4 regions of the Paenibacillus sp. FSL H7-0323 genome follow, and region 3 is predicted to be linked to each of the others. Evidence: predicted binding sites of a transcription regulator. Region 3 holds the regulator's gene; each other region holds the start of a gene.
What was found. The regulator Rex, encoded in region 3, represses fermentation and respiration genes when NADH is low (regulators of the CRP and FNR family bind a similar motif). The targets are predictions, from matches to a motif close to TTGTGAAATATTTCACAA.

Region 1 (3,218 bases), 2.2 Mb from region 3:
CCGAATACCGTCCATGGCTGACGCCCGAATTCGGTCATAACCCAACCGGCTGTATTCGCAATCGGAGGAAGCAACAAGCCCCATAACATAAACCGCATAAACCAAGTGTTCGGACGGTCCATTTTTTTGCGCCACATTAAGTACATAGCGTACATTCCCAATACAATCATTAACGTTCCTGCTAGAACCATGATCCGGAAACTCCAGAATGTCGTACGTACAGGTGGAATATAGTCACCGGGGCCATAGGTTTGCTCATACTCCGCTTGCAGCTCAAGCATACCTTTAACTTCACCGGAAAATTTACTATATGAAAGGAAACTCAGCATATAAGGAATTTGAAATTCTCCACTACTGATTTGATTCTTTGGATCAATGTTTGCCCATACGGTCCAAGGTGCCGGGTCACCACTCTTACCCCACAGTCCTTCGGAAGCTGCCATTTTCATTGGTTGAGTTTCAACCAAATATTGCGCTTGGGCGTGACCAGCAACAGCTACACCAATAGAAGAAATAATCCCTACGATGGCTGCAATCTGAAAAGACTTCTTAAAGAAAGAAACCTCTTGTTTCTTCAATATTTTATAAGCACTAATACCAGTTACAAGAAAAGCACCTGTTGCATAAGCAGCCAGTACTGTATGTGGGAATTCAACCAGCAATTGTCCGTTCGTAATAAGCGCGAAGAAATCATTCATTTCTGCACGTCCATTATTTATCTCAAAACCCACAGGATGCTGCATAAAAGAGTTAGCCGCTAGAATCCAGAATGCAGATAACATCGTACCGAATGCTACCAGCCAGATGGACAGTAAATGTACTCGCTTGGACACCTTATCCCAGCCGAATATCCATATCCCAATAAAAGTAGACTCGAGGAAAAAGGCTGCCAATGCCTCAACTGCAAGTGGAGCCCCGAATACATCACCCACAAAACGTGAATAATCGGACCAGTTCATCCCGAACTGAAATTCCTGCAAGATTCCTGTAACTACCCCTACTGCAAAATTGATGAGGAATAGCTTTCCCCAGAACTGCGCCATTTTTTTGTACTCTTCATTACCTTTTCTAACGTACATTGTCTCCATGATTGCAATCAAGAGCGCTAGTCCGATTGATACCGGTACAAAGAAATAGTGGAATATTGTCGTCGACGCAAATTGTATACGCGACAGCATTACTGTATCCATATTTGTCCCTTCCTTCTCCCCTTTTCGTTAATTATATTCTGTCAAAAATTTAAACTTCTTTTTGTGATAAATGTCACATAAAGATAGTCATTTAACGGTGAAATTCAAATGATTTGTGACAAAGATCACAATTTAGCATAAAGAAAGCAAAAAAAATAAGACGGTTTACCCGTCTTGAGTGGTTCGTCGTTCTATTAAATGCTTGACTCATTTAGGTATTGGTTAGATGGAAATACCCTTCTTCAGCGATTTGAGATCGCCATTCGAATTAAGCAATTGGGGTAGCATCTTCGTGCTGCGAACCATTGGAGAGTCACATAGACGGCAAGAAGGCGCATGTTCAAATGCGAAATTATCCCTCATCCATCCGTTGCATCCCTCATTGGTACATGCCCAAATTGCGGTATTTTCTTCCGGTATTTCTTCCAAAGGTTTCTTCCGGTAGTTCATTGCCGTTCCTCCCATCCTGTAAGTCAATAGTGAGTAACTAGATATAAAAAGACCGTCCCAACTTTCACAAGCTGGGACGGTTTCTTCTATTATTACAGTTTTACAACGTTTTCGGCTTGTGGTCCACGGTTGCCTTGAACAACGTTGAATTCAACGCGTTGGCCTTCGTCCAAAGTTTTGAAGCCGTCGCCAGTGATTGCGCTGAAGTGAACGAATACGTCGCTTCCGCCTTCAACTTCGATAAATCCGAATCCTTTTTCTGCGTTGAACCATTTAACTGTACCTGTTTGCATGTGTGTTACCTCCACAAATTTAAATTAATATGTTCTTTTTATCTTCAAACAAAGAAAAAATTCACACATTGAAAAAGGTTGTATTACCAAATATGACAGCCCTTTTCAATGCGAGAATTAGGGACTAAATGTATGATTGATATCATATTACCACACCTGATTAGCAAAGGCAAGCAAGCATCCGAATATATCCGGTTTTGCCCTAATAAGTATTACCTTCCAATGTAAGGGCTGCCACTTAGTGTTTATTCCCTAAATAGATCCTTTTTCTGGCATAATTATCATGGTTTTAGAAAAATAGCTTTTCCAAAAACGTTACTTTTATCCGCTTTTTCAAGAAGGTACCCCCTCGGAATCGAAGGGGTAGTCCGCTCTACTTGTCGTAACTGCTATATCATTATATACCGACTTCCAGCATATTATTCCTGTGGTTTTTCAAGAAGTTTAACTGTTGCCTGTTTGGCCTCGCCGTTTCGATAGTAAGTAATTTTCAGATCATCACCGATCTTCGTATGATTATATAAGTACTTGCGAAGAGAAAGGGTAGATATGATTGATTGATCATTAAATTTGGTAATGACATCATTGAATTGCAGTCCAGCTTCCTTCGCAGGGCCAACGGCTTCTAGAACAACTACTCCATCCTTAACACTGTTCGGCAGGTTCAATTCATTGCGTTGATCTTCTGCTAGTGGAACGTACGGATTGTTCAAATCAACTGAATATACACCCAAGTACGAACGGGCAATATGTCCTTTTTCAGCCAGCTCATTAGCGATATCTATCACATGATTCGCAGGAATTGCAAAACCCAGACCCTCTACACCCGTATCTGAAATCTTCATTGTGTTAATTCCAATGACCTTGCCATCCAGATCCACTAATGCGCCGCCACTGTTTCCTTCATTAATCGCCGCATCGGTCTGTATCACTTCTTGTTCCCAGTCATATACTCCATCCTGATTAAGGGATACGGGAACCATCCGTTCAGTATAGCTAACAATCCCCGAGGTCAATGTATCACCAAGTCCTAGCGGATTACCGATAGCAATGACCGTTTCACCTAGACGAAGCTTAGAGGAATCACCGAGCTGCGCGATGGTATCGATTCCTTTGGCATCAATAGAGAGTACCGCAATGTCGCTTACTTTATCCGTTCCAACGAGTGTTGCCTTACGAGTCTCTCCGTTCACTGTAACTACTTCAAGATTACCGGAGTCTTCAATGACATGATTATTGGTAATGATAAATGCTTTATTCCCTGTCTTTTTATAGATCACTCCTG
Region 2 (3,218 bases), 280 kb from region 3:
ATAACCACATTCCTTTTGCAGCATCCATTGGGGAACCACCGCCAAGTGCGATGATGCAGTCCGGTTGGAATCTGTTCATCATTGCAGTACCTTTTTCAACTGTAGTTGTTGATGGATCTGGTTCAACTTCCGAGAACACTTCGATTGCTACAGGAGTTTGGCGTTGACGCAGGTAATGTTCAACTCTCTCAACATATCCAAGCTTAACCATCATTGGGTCAGTGATAATTGCGACACGTGTGATATCAGGCATTTTGGTCAGGTACTGAGTAGCGCCTTTTTCGAAATAGATCTTGTCAGGTACTTTAAACCATTGCATATTCACGGTACGACGATTCACCCTTTTCACGTTGATCAAATTGATTGCTGTAACGTTTTGCGACACGGAGTTACGACCATAAGATCCGCAGCCCAGCGTCAACGAAGGGATGTTAGTGTTATAGATATCGCCGATCGCACCATGAGTGGAAGGCGAGTTAACGAGAATACGTCCTGTTTGCAGACGGTTAGAGAACTTCATGATTACTTCTTCATTGTTGGAGTGGATAGCCGAACTATGGCCCATACCACCAAATTCAACAACTTGTGCTGCGCGTTCAATACCTTGATCTGCGTTTTTAACTTTGTAGCAAGCAAGCACAGGACTCAATTTTTCAGCGGACAATGGATATTTAGTGCCTACACCTTCAAGTTCTGCTACCAGAATCTTAGTGCCGGCAGGAACTTGAATGCCGCACATTTCAGCAATTTTCACTGCGGATTGTCCAACGATTGCTGGATTAACCGCACATTTATCAACGTTCATAGCGCCGCTAGTAAGTTTGGCAGCTTCTTCTTTGTTAACAAAGTAGCAGCCATTAGCGATCATTTTCTTTTTCACTTGATCGAAGATTGGTTCTTCGATAATAACAGCTTGCTCGGAAGCGCAGATCATACCATTATCAAATGTTTTGGAAAGAATGATGTCCGTTACGGCTTGATCGATATCCGCGCTCTTTTCGATGAATGCAGGTACGTTACCAGGACCTACGCCAAGAGCTGGTTTACCACAGCTATAAGCTGCTTTTACCATTGCAGAACCGCCTGTTGCGAGAATAAGTGCAACGTCAGGGTTGTTCATCAAAGCGTTTGTTTTGTCCATCGTTGGCATTTCAATCCATTGGATACAATTCTCAGGTGCGCCAGCTTTTACAGCCGCATCATGAAGAATTCTAGCAGCTGCTGCACTACACTCTTGCGCAGATGGGTGGAAACCGAATATAATAGGGTTCCGTGTCTTAATCGAAATCAACGCTTTAAACATCGTGGTGGATGTAGGGTTGGTTACCGGTGTGATACCCATTACAATTCCGACGGGCTCAGCAATTTTTTGGAAGCTTTCATAAGCATTGTCTTCAATAACGCCTACTGTTTTATCGTATTTAATTCCGTGCCAGATATATTCTGTCGAGAAGATGTTTTTAGTAATTTTGTCTTCGTAAACCCCGCGGCCAGTTTCTTCTACAGCCAATTTAGCGAGGTACATATGTTTGTCGAGTCCAGCCAACGCCATTGCATGAACGATTGTGTCAACTTGCTCTTGATCCAGCGCCATGAATGCCTCATGTGCTTTTTTCGCTTTATCCACCAAAGTCTGAATATACTCTTCAGCGGTAGTTTGTTTAACTTGGGCGGCGACTTCGTTCTTAACTGCCATCTCCCTCGTCCTCCTGTCAATTTTTAGGTTGTTTTTCTCTACACATTTATCTTATCACATCATTTCCACCTTGTATAGTGAAATCTTTCACAAAGTATAAAGTTTTTTTGATTTGTTTTCAAAGCGCTTTCATTCGATCATATTATAGGTTTTTTACCATTATTTATGCTTTATTATTCCTTAAATCTAAAGTTTATGTTTAAAAAGACAAGAACCGATACCCATTTCCTACCTTTCCGCTCGCAAAAATATTTTAAAAATACAAATCTAATTTTGTTGACACTCTATTTTTCTCATGACCCTCTAAAAAAAAGTCGGAAGCCATCCGTCGTGTTGATTTATAAAAATATCAATAATATAAACATAAAAAACCGACTCCTAATGGAGCCGGTTCTGTCCTTCCTTGCCTATTCTACTTTAATTGTATCGAAGAATTTCTCCTGCACTGTTTTTGCAGCAGCTTCAAGCTGTGTCTTGGAATCTGTTCCTTTTTTGGAGAACAGTTCTTGAATTACATTGGACATGGTTGCGTAGTAGTCCTGTGTATTGTATTGCGCTTCCGGTTTACCGTCCAGCAAGCCTAAAATATCAGGGCTGTATTGATATACATTAGTATATTTATCATACACAGCTTTTGTTTTCTTGCCGAAGTCAGAATCTGCAGAATAGTAATCTAAGAGCGGCGGAATAAAGTATTTGCCATCCGTTGTACGTTGTTGCAGAACCGCATCCAGTGCTTCTAGACCTTTATCGGAGAAGTAATCAAATGTAATATAACGGAATGCCATTTCTTGCTCGTCTGGTGTTGCATTTGGATTGATTACAAGGTAGTCACCACCAAGTACCCCAGTGTGTTTTCCGCCTTTTTCCATCGCAGGCATTGGATACGTAAGTACATCTTCTGGTTTCAGACCGCCTTGATTCAACGCTTGCTCAATAACACCGTCAGATCCAGCCATTACCATTGCTGTACGACTTTGTTGGAATGCGCCTACAGCATCACCCCAGCCCAGTGCCCAGTCCTGAGGAATCGCGTTTGCTTCCCATCTAAGTTTCTTGTAGAAATCCAGCGCTTTAATCCCAGCCTCAGAATTAAAAGTAGCTACAACCTTACCGCCTTCAATCTTCTGAATTTCACCGCCAGCTTCGAACAGGAAGTTGGTCCAGTTCCAGCCTGCTTCATTCCCTTTACCCATTGGAGCAATACCGGAAATCCCTTTTTTGGTATCAGCTACACCTTTCGCGGTATTCAGCATATCATCCCAAGTCCAATCCATAGATGGAACAGCAACGCCTTTTTCATCCAACATTTTTTTGTTGATCATTGTGGTTGTTACATAACCCTTTTGAGTTACGCCGAATACTTTTCCGTCAATGATAAATTGATTTTGGAGAACCGGGTTAATTTGATCCTTAAATTCGTATTTATTCCACAGATCCGTAATGTCAGCTACCCAGCCTTTTTCAACTAGGAATTTTGCTTCTGTAGCGTAAGTGTTAAAGAAGGTTGGAGCTTCATTCG
Region 3 (3,218 bases):
TCCATTTTTTCCTTTTCTTCAAGGTACAGCTCCCTTTCTAGTAATATATCTTTTTTGATTATATAACACACCCGCGCGTTTATCCAAAATTTCATAATTTTCTAGCTTTCCCAGCCTTAAAAATACACAAAAGGCCGCAACTTTTGCTAAAAGCAAAAAGTCGCAGCCTATTATTTATTCGTTATTCTCCAGACTTAACGCTTCAATAAACCTTCGAAGGCTTCTTGCGCTTTACGCCGGATAGCTTCCTCATCCAGGGTTAAGCATTGTCCATGCTTGATGACCTGTTTACCATTCACCCACACATGCTCAACATCCTTAGCGCTAGCAGAGTAAACTGCATGAGACAACAGATCTGTGTGTGGCAGCAAATGCGGCTGATCGATATCAACAGCAATGAAATCTGCTTTCATCCCTACAGCAAGTCTGCCTACATTATTTAAAAAGATGGACTGCGCGCCATATTCTGTAGCCATACGCAGAGCCTCTGGAGCTGGAACAGCCGTTGGATCACCGCTGACACCCTTATGAATGAGAGCTGCAAGCCGCATCTCTTCAAACATATCCAAGTTATTGTTGCTTGCCGCGCCATCCGTGCCAAGAGACACCTTCACACCAGCTTTTAGAAGATCAGTAACCCGAGCCACTCCGCTAGCCAGCTTCAAATTACTGCCCGGATTATGAGATACACCCACATTATGGCGAGCCAAGATCTCAATCTCTTCATCATTTAAATGAACACCATGTGCAACTATCGAGGGACGTGTAAACATGCCAAGCTTCTCTAAGTGAGCTACAGGACGCAACCCGTAATCCGCCACATTTTGTTCCACTTCACGTTTCGTTTCGGACATATGCGTATGCATCGGTAAATCCAGATCATGCGCTGCCTGCACAAACTTAACCAGGAAGTCCGGAGGGCAAGTATAAGGGGCGTGTGGCGAGATCATAGTAGTAATTCTACCGTCAGCCTTTCCATGCCAGTTACGGGCAAAAGAAATCGCTTCCGCAAGCTTGTGATTCTGTACATCCTCTGGACATAACCCGATCACACCACGCATCAATACGGAACGGATACCTGATAACTCAGCTACCTCGGCTACTCGGTCCATATGATCATACATATCGAGGAAGGTCGTAGTTCCACCCTTCAGCATTTCCAATACAGATAAGGAGGTTCCCCAGTATACATCATCACCGGAGAACTTTTCCTCCATTGGCCACATCTTCTCCTGAAGCCACACTTGTAGCGCTAAATCATCTCCATATCCACGCAGCAAAGACATCGCCGCATGACCATGTGTGTTTACAAGTCCAGGCATGAACAGCAGACGGCTGCCATCAACCACTTGCACTCCAGCTTCCATCTGAGGCTCTTCTTTTCCTATGTAAGTGATTAAATCATCTTCAATAGTCATATATCCACTCAGAACCGGCTCATCCGTTCCCGGAGTCAGAAAATACCCGCCCTTAATTATCGTTTTATTGTTGTTCATGTTCACTTTCTTCCTTTCCATCCCGCAAGTAATAAGCAAGACTTTGCAGATCAGTTGTAAAATCAGCTGCATGCACCCGGATATTCGGTGGTGTCTTCAGAATCACAGGGGCAAAGTTCAAAATTGCTTCAATCCCAGAAGAAATGAGGATATCTGCTACATTTTGAGCTTCTGAATCAGGTACGGTAATAATGGCAATGCGAATACCTTGCTCACGAATTGTGCTGCCTAGTTCATCCATCGGTTGCACAGTAAGGGAGTTGATCTTACGTCCAACCTTAGGAGCGTACGAATCAAATATAGCCGTAATTTTCATAGTATCTTTGAGATATGCATTGTAATTAGACAAGGCATGTCCGAGATTACCTGCTCCAACTAAAGCTACATTAAGCTGTTGATCCAGCTTCAGGATATGACGGATTTTCTCAATAAGATACGTTACATCATAGCCGATACCTTTTCTGCCGAAGTCACCAAAATATGCTAAATCCTTACGAATCTGTGCGGGATTAAGATCAAGCTTTTGTCCAAGTTCCTGAGAGGAAACTGTTAATATTTCGCGATTCTGGAGATCATTCAAAAAACGCAAGTACACAGGTAGTCTGCGAACAACGGCTTCTGATATTTTATCCGATTTCATATTTTTCCTCCTAAAAATAGTAATGTTCTTGTGAAAATCCATATTCAAACGTCTACCTCTCCTTATTAAGGACGGTACTGTAACACACCGCCCTTAAGGATAAGGAGGAGCTAAACTGAAGACGAGCGTTTTAAGAAGCGCCGCCATCCTCTAGCCATTCCGCTATGCGAGGGACCATTTGATCAGTAAGCATATGCTCCATTTTGGGACCAGGCAATGAATAAAGGAAATACTTCCCGTAATGAGATTCAATAACCCTTGTATCATAAACAATAACTATTCCGCGATCCTGCGCCGTGCGAACCAGTCTTCCGAATCCCTGCTTAAAACGAATAACCGCTTGAGGAACAGATAATTTCATGAACGGATTCTTCTTCTGGGCCTGCAATAACTCCGACTTCGCTTCCGCCAACGGGTGATTCGGTGGTTGAAACGGAAGTCTCACGATGGCCAGGCAAGTCAGTGCTTCACCTGGAATATCTACACCTTCCCAGAAGCTGCTCGTCCCCAGCAATACGGATGCTGCACTGTCCTGAAAGCGGCGGATCAGCTTGCTCCGGCTGCCACCTTCCACGCCTTGACCAAGCACCGTAATCTCTTGTGAGGCCAAAGCCTCTTTAAGCGGATCATATACCTGACGCAGCATTTTATAAGAAGTAAACAGAACCAGCATCCGCCCACGTGTTGTTTTAGCAGCTTCCGATAATGACTGTACGAGTGTATCGACAAATCGAGCATCGCCCACACTGCCCTTCACACTAGGAAAATCACGCGGTATAACTAACAGTGCCTGCTCGCGATACTTAAAGGGAGAAGGAAGAAGTGAGGTCATTAGACGTCCTTCTTCCGCAGCTTCGTTAAGTCCGAGATTATCAATCATAAATTGAAAAGACTTATCTACAGACAGCGTCGCCGAGGTAAGCACGATGCTTTTTTTCTTATCGAAGAACAACTCTTTAAGCTGGCTGCTAACATCCACAGGGACGGCATACATCTGCAGTGATTTGCTGCGGTAATTTCCATTTGCCTCCAGCCAATATACTACATTATCGTCATTCAGCCCCATAAAGAATCTTACTTGC
Region 4 (3,218 bases), 1.9 Mb from region 3:
GAGTCAAATGTGCTCGAAAGTTACGAATAAGGTTATCTGAGTCCGATCGTGCTGAGTTACCGCCCTCCGCAGAAGATTTCGGACTCAGAAGCCGTTATTTAGCAAATAATCGCCGTTTGAGCGTGGTCTCGGACTCCAATGCAGCTATTACATAGAATGAGGTAAAACTAGTGTGTTTTTGGTGCCAATAGCGACTATGGGGTCCGATAGCGAGTCAAATGTGCTCAAAAGCTACGAATAAGGTCAACTGAGTCCGATCGTGCTGAGTCATCGCCCCCCGCAGAAGCTTTCGGACTCAGAAGCCGCTAATTAGCAAATAATCGCCGTTTGAGCGTGGTTTCGGACTCCAGTGCAGCTATTACATAGAACGAGATAAAACTAGTGTGTTTTTGGTGCCAATAGCGACTATAGGGTCCGATAGCGAGCCAAATGTGCTCGAAAGTTGCGATTAGGGTCAACTGAGTCCGATCATGCGGAGTCACCGCCCTCCGCAGAAGCTTTCGGACTCAGGAGCCGCTAATTAGCAAATAATCGCCTTTTGAGTGTGATTTCGGACTCCAGTGCAGCTATTACATAGAATGAGGTACAACTAGTGTGTTTTTGGTGCTAATAGCGACTATGGGGTCCGATAGCAAGCCAAATGTGCTCGAAAGCTACGAATAGGGTCAACTGAGTCCGATCATGCTGAGAAACCGCCCACCTCAGAATTTTCCGGACTCAGAAGCCTCTATTTAGCAATTAATCGCCGTTTGAGCGTGATTTCGGACTCCAGTGCAGCTATTACATAGAACGAGTTACAACTAGTGTGTTTTTGGTGCCAATGGCGACTATGGGGTCCGATAGCGAGCCAAATGTGCTCAAAAGCTGCATATAGGGTCAACGGTGTCCGATAGCTGCTGCGTACGCTCAAATGTAATCCAACGAAACAAGATATGCTGGCTTAGCCGGTCATACACAAACTTCTATTTGTGCACAGGTCGCAGTAAATTTGACATGTCAGTGAAAACTTTCACTTAGTTTTCTCAAAGTGATAATTATCACGTTAATGTGTTTTACGACACGCTACAATGGTCATAAAGGAACAAATTTGAAGTAAATAGATGAAGGGGATAGGAACCATGGCTTATAGCAAACCGCAGCAAATTGCCGAAGTAACTGTAGAGAACGGCATAAAAAAAGCTCATAATCCGCTAAGTACCGTACTTATTCTGGGCTTTTTGGGAGGAGCGTTTATTGCGCTCGGGTTTTTATTAGATATTCGCGTCATTGCTGGCGCACCACAGGAATGGGGTTCCATTGCTAACTTTATCGGAGCCGCAGTCTTCCCCGTTGGGCTGATCATGGTACTCCTTGCAGGTGGAGAACTGCTGACAGGGAATATGATGGCCGTGCCGCTCGCTTTTATGGCTAAGAAGATTTCTTTCTGGGAAGTTGTGAAGAATCTTTTGCTCATTACGATTAGTAATCTGGCAGGGGCATTATTTGTAGCTTATTTCTTCGGTCATGTGGTGGGTTTAACTTCAGAGGGTGTGTATTTAGAAAAATTGGTGGATATGGCTGGTCATAAAATCGATGCAGAATTCTTTCCGGCATTTGTTTCGGGTATCGGCTGTAACTGGCTCGTTGCGCTGGCCGTATGGCTCTCCTATGGAGCAGATAACTTCAGCGGCAAAATCCTTGGTATTTGGTTCCCGACGATGGCCTTTGTTGCGATCGGATTCCAGCACGTTGTAGCTAACATGTTCCTAATTCCAGCAGCTATTTTTGAAGGTTACTATTCATGGGGGCAATACTTCACTAACTTTGTTCCCGTCTGGCTCGGAAATCTAACGGGTGGGGCAATATTTGTCGCAGCTGCCTATTGGATGGCATACTTGCGTAAAGCACCTACGGCTATTCAATCCGTAGATAGCATGTCCGGCAGCAGTGTCAAAAAACACGCTTAAGCTCGTCTTATAGAGCACTCCATAAAACATTCAAGGTCTGCCTTATTGGTGGCGTTAATGTTTTAGGGGTGCTTTTTGTTATGTAGACACAAAAAAATCCGCCGTGATATATCCGCGCTCGGGGGAACGAAATCGGATCACGGCGAATTTTGAAGGGGGAGTGTTTCTAGGCTCTATTACCCCGTCTTTCTAAAAGCGAATCAGTTTCTTCTTGTTTGTTTGCTTTACGGACGACAGCCACGGCTTTAAAATAAGAATAGATATTAGAACTAGGGAGGACTGCGGACGTGAACCCCAAGGAAGACGGGATATTTCATGCGATATGTGCGTCTTATCCTCTAGATTTCATGCGTACTTTATCACGATAAAACGTCAATGTGTATGCTTGCTCATAGCCCTGTTTTGGGATGATACTGGATGAATTAATGACACATATATAACAGGGGATGTACACTACTTATGAAGTTTTTACAGGCATATCCAAAAGAAGTGAAAATATTTCTAATTGCCAGCCTAATTAACGCAACAGGTAGTGCGCTGATGTGGCCGCTCGTTACGATGTATGTATTTGATGAGCTTGGACGCAGCATGTCAGATGCTGGACTGGTGATTCTTATTCAATCGGTTGGTGGGATCGTGGGTCAACTACTCGGGGGCTCACTCTATCATAAGGTAGGCGTGAACCGGCTGATTGTCGGAGCGCTCGCCATGAATGCTTTGGCACTGTTCACCTTGCCGGCAGCTAGTAACAACTGGACGTTATTTATGGTAGCAATGGGACTGGTAGGATTATTTAATTCCTTATCATTACCTGCCATTCAGGCATTTATCGGCTTTCGTTTCACGAAGCAGCGTGGTGAGCTGTTTAATGTTATTTATGTCGCCAATAATATTGGTGTAGCACTGGGGACGGCATTAAGTGGTTTTTTGGCCGATATTTCCTATATGCTAAGCTTTGTAATGAATGGTGTAACCTCGGCGGTATTTGCGGGTTTCTTTTTTATATATCTGAAGAAAATCGGTGGAGAACCTGCGCATGAGGTAATGGGGCATCAGAAGAATGAACCAGAGAAACAATCCACGTGGAAGCTAATGGGGCATACTCGTATTTATCTTTATATGGGGATCGGTTCTTTGTTCCTGCTTCTCGGTAACTCTATCTGGAATACAGGGGTATCTCCGTTCATTATTTCAGAGGGCTGGCCTAAGAAAACTTATGGTTTTCTCTGGACACTGAACGGTATTTTGATTTTTGCAGCTCAGCCATTGGTA

Region 1: the regulator Rex is predicted to act here: its motif matches at 1,252-1,269, upstream of MHH89_RS21830 (cytochrome ubiquinol oxidase subunit I).
Region 2: the regulator Rex is predicted to act here: its motif matches at 1,772-1,789, upstream of adhE (bifunctional acetaldehyde-CoA/alcohol dehydrogenase).
Region 4: the regulator Rex is predicted to act here: its motif matches at 998-1,015, upstream of MHH89_RS20430 (formate/nitrite transporter family protein).

Annotation. Positions count from the first base shown of each region.
Region 1 is NZ_JBBODB010000001.1:4,839,330-4,842,547, forward strand. It holds gene MHH89_RS21830 (cytochrome ubiquinol oxidase subunit I) at 1-1,190, opposite strand, end outside; gene MHH89_RS21835 (cold-shock protein) at 1,413-1,640, opposite strand; gene MHH89_RS21840 (cold-shock protein) at 1,733-1,933, opposite strand; gene MHH89_RS21845 (S1C family serine protease) at 2,353-3,218, opposite strand, start outside.
Region 2 is NZ_JBBODB010000001.1:2,917,685-2,920,902, forward strand. It holds gene adhE (bifunctional acetaldehyde-CoA/alcohol dehydrogenase) at 1-1,696, opposite strand, end outside; gene MHH89_RS13340 (ABC transporter substrate-binding protein) at 2,104-3,218, opposite strand, start outside.
Region 3 is NZ_JBBODB010000001.1:2,641,344-2,644,561, forward strand. It holds gene MHH89_RS12030 (cell wall elongation regulator TseB-like domain-containing protein) at 1-22, opposite strand, end outside; gene MHH89_RS12035 (amidohydrolase) at 195-1,496, opposite strand; gene MHH89_RS12040 (redox-sensing transcriptional repressor Rex) at 1,483-2,136, opposite strand; gene dinG (ATP-dependent DNA helicase DinG) at 2,267-3,218, opposite strand, start outside.
Region 4 is NZ_JBBODB010000001.1:4,508,373-4,511,590, reverse strand. It holds gene MHH89_RS20430 (formate/nitrite transporter family protein) at 1,119-1,946, shown strand; gene MHH89_RS20425 (MFS transporter) at 2,406-3,218, shown strand, end outside.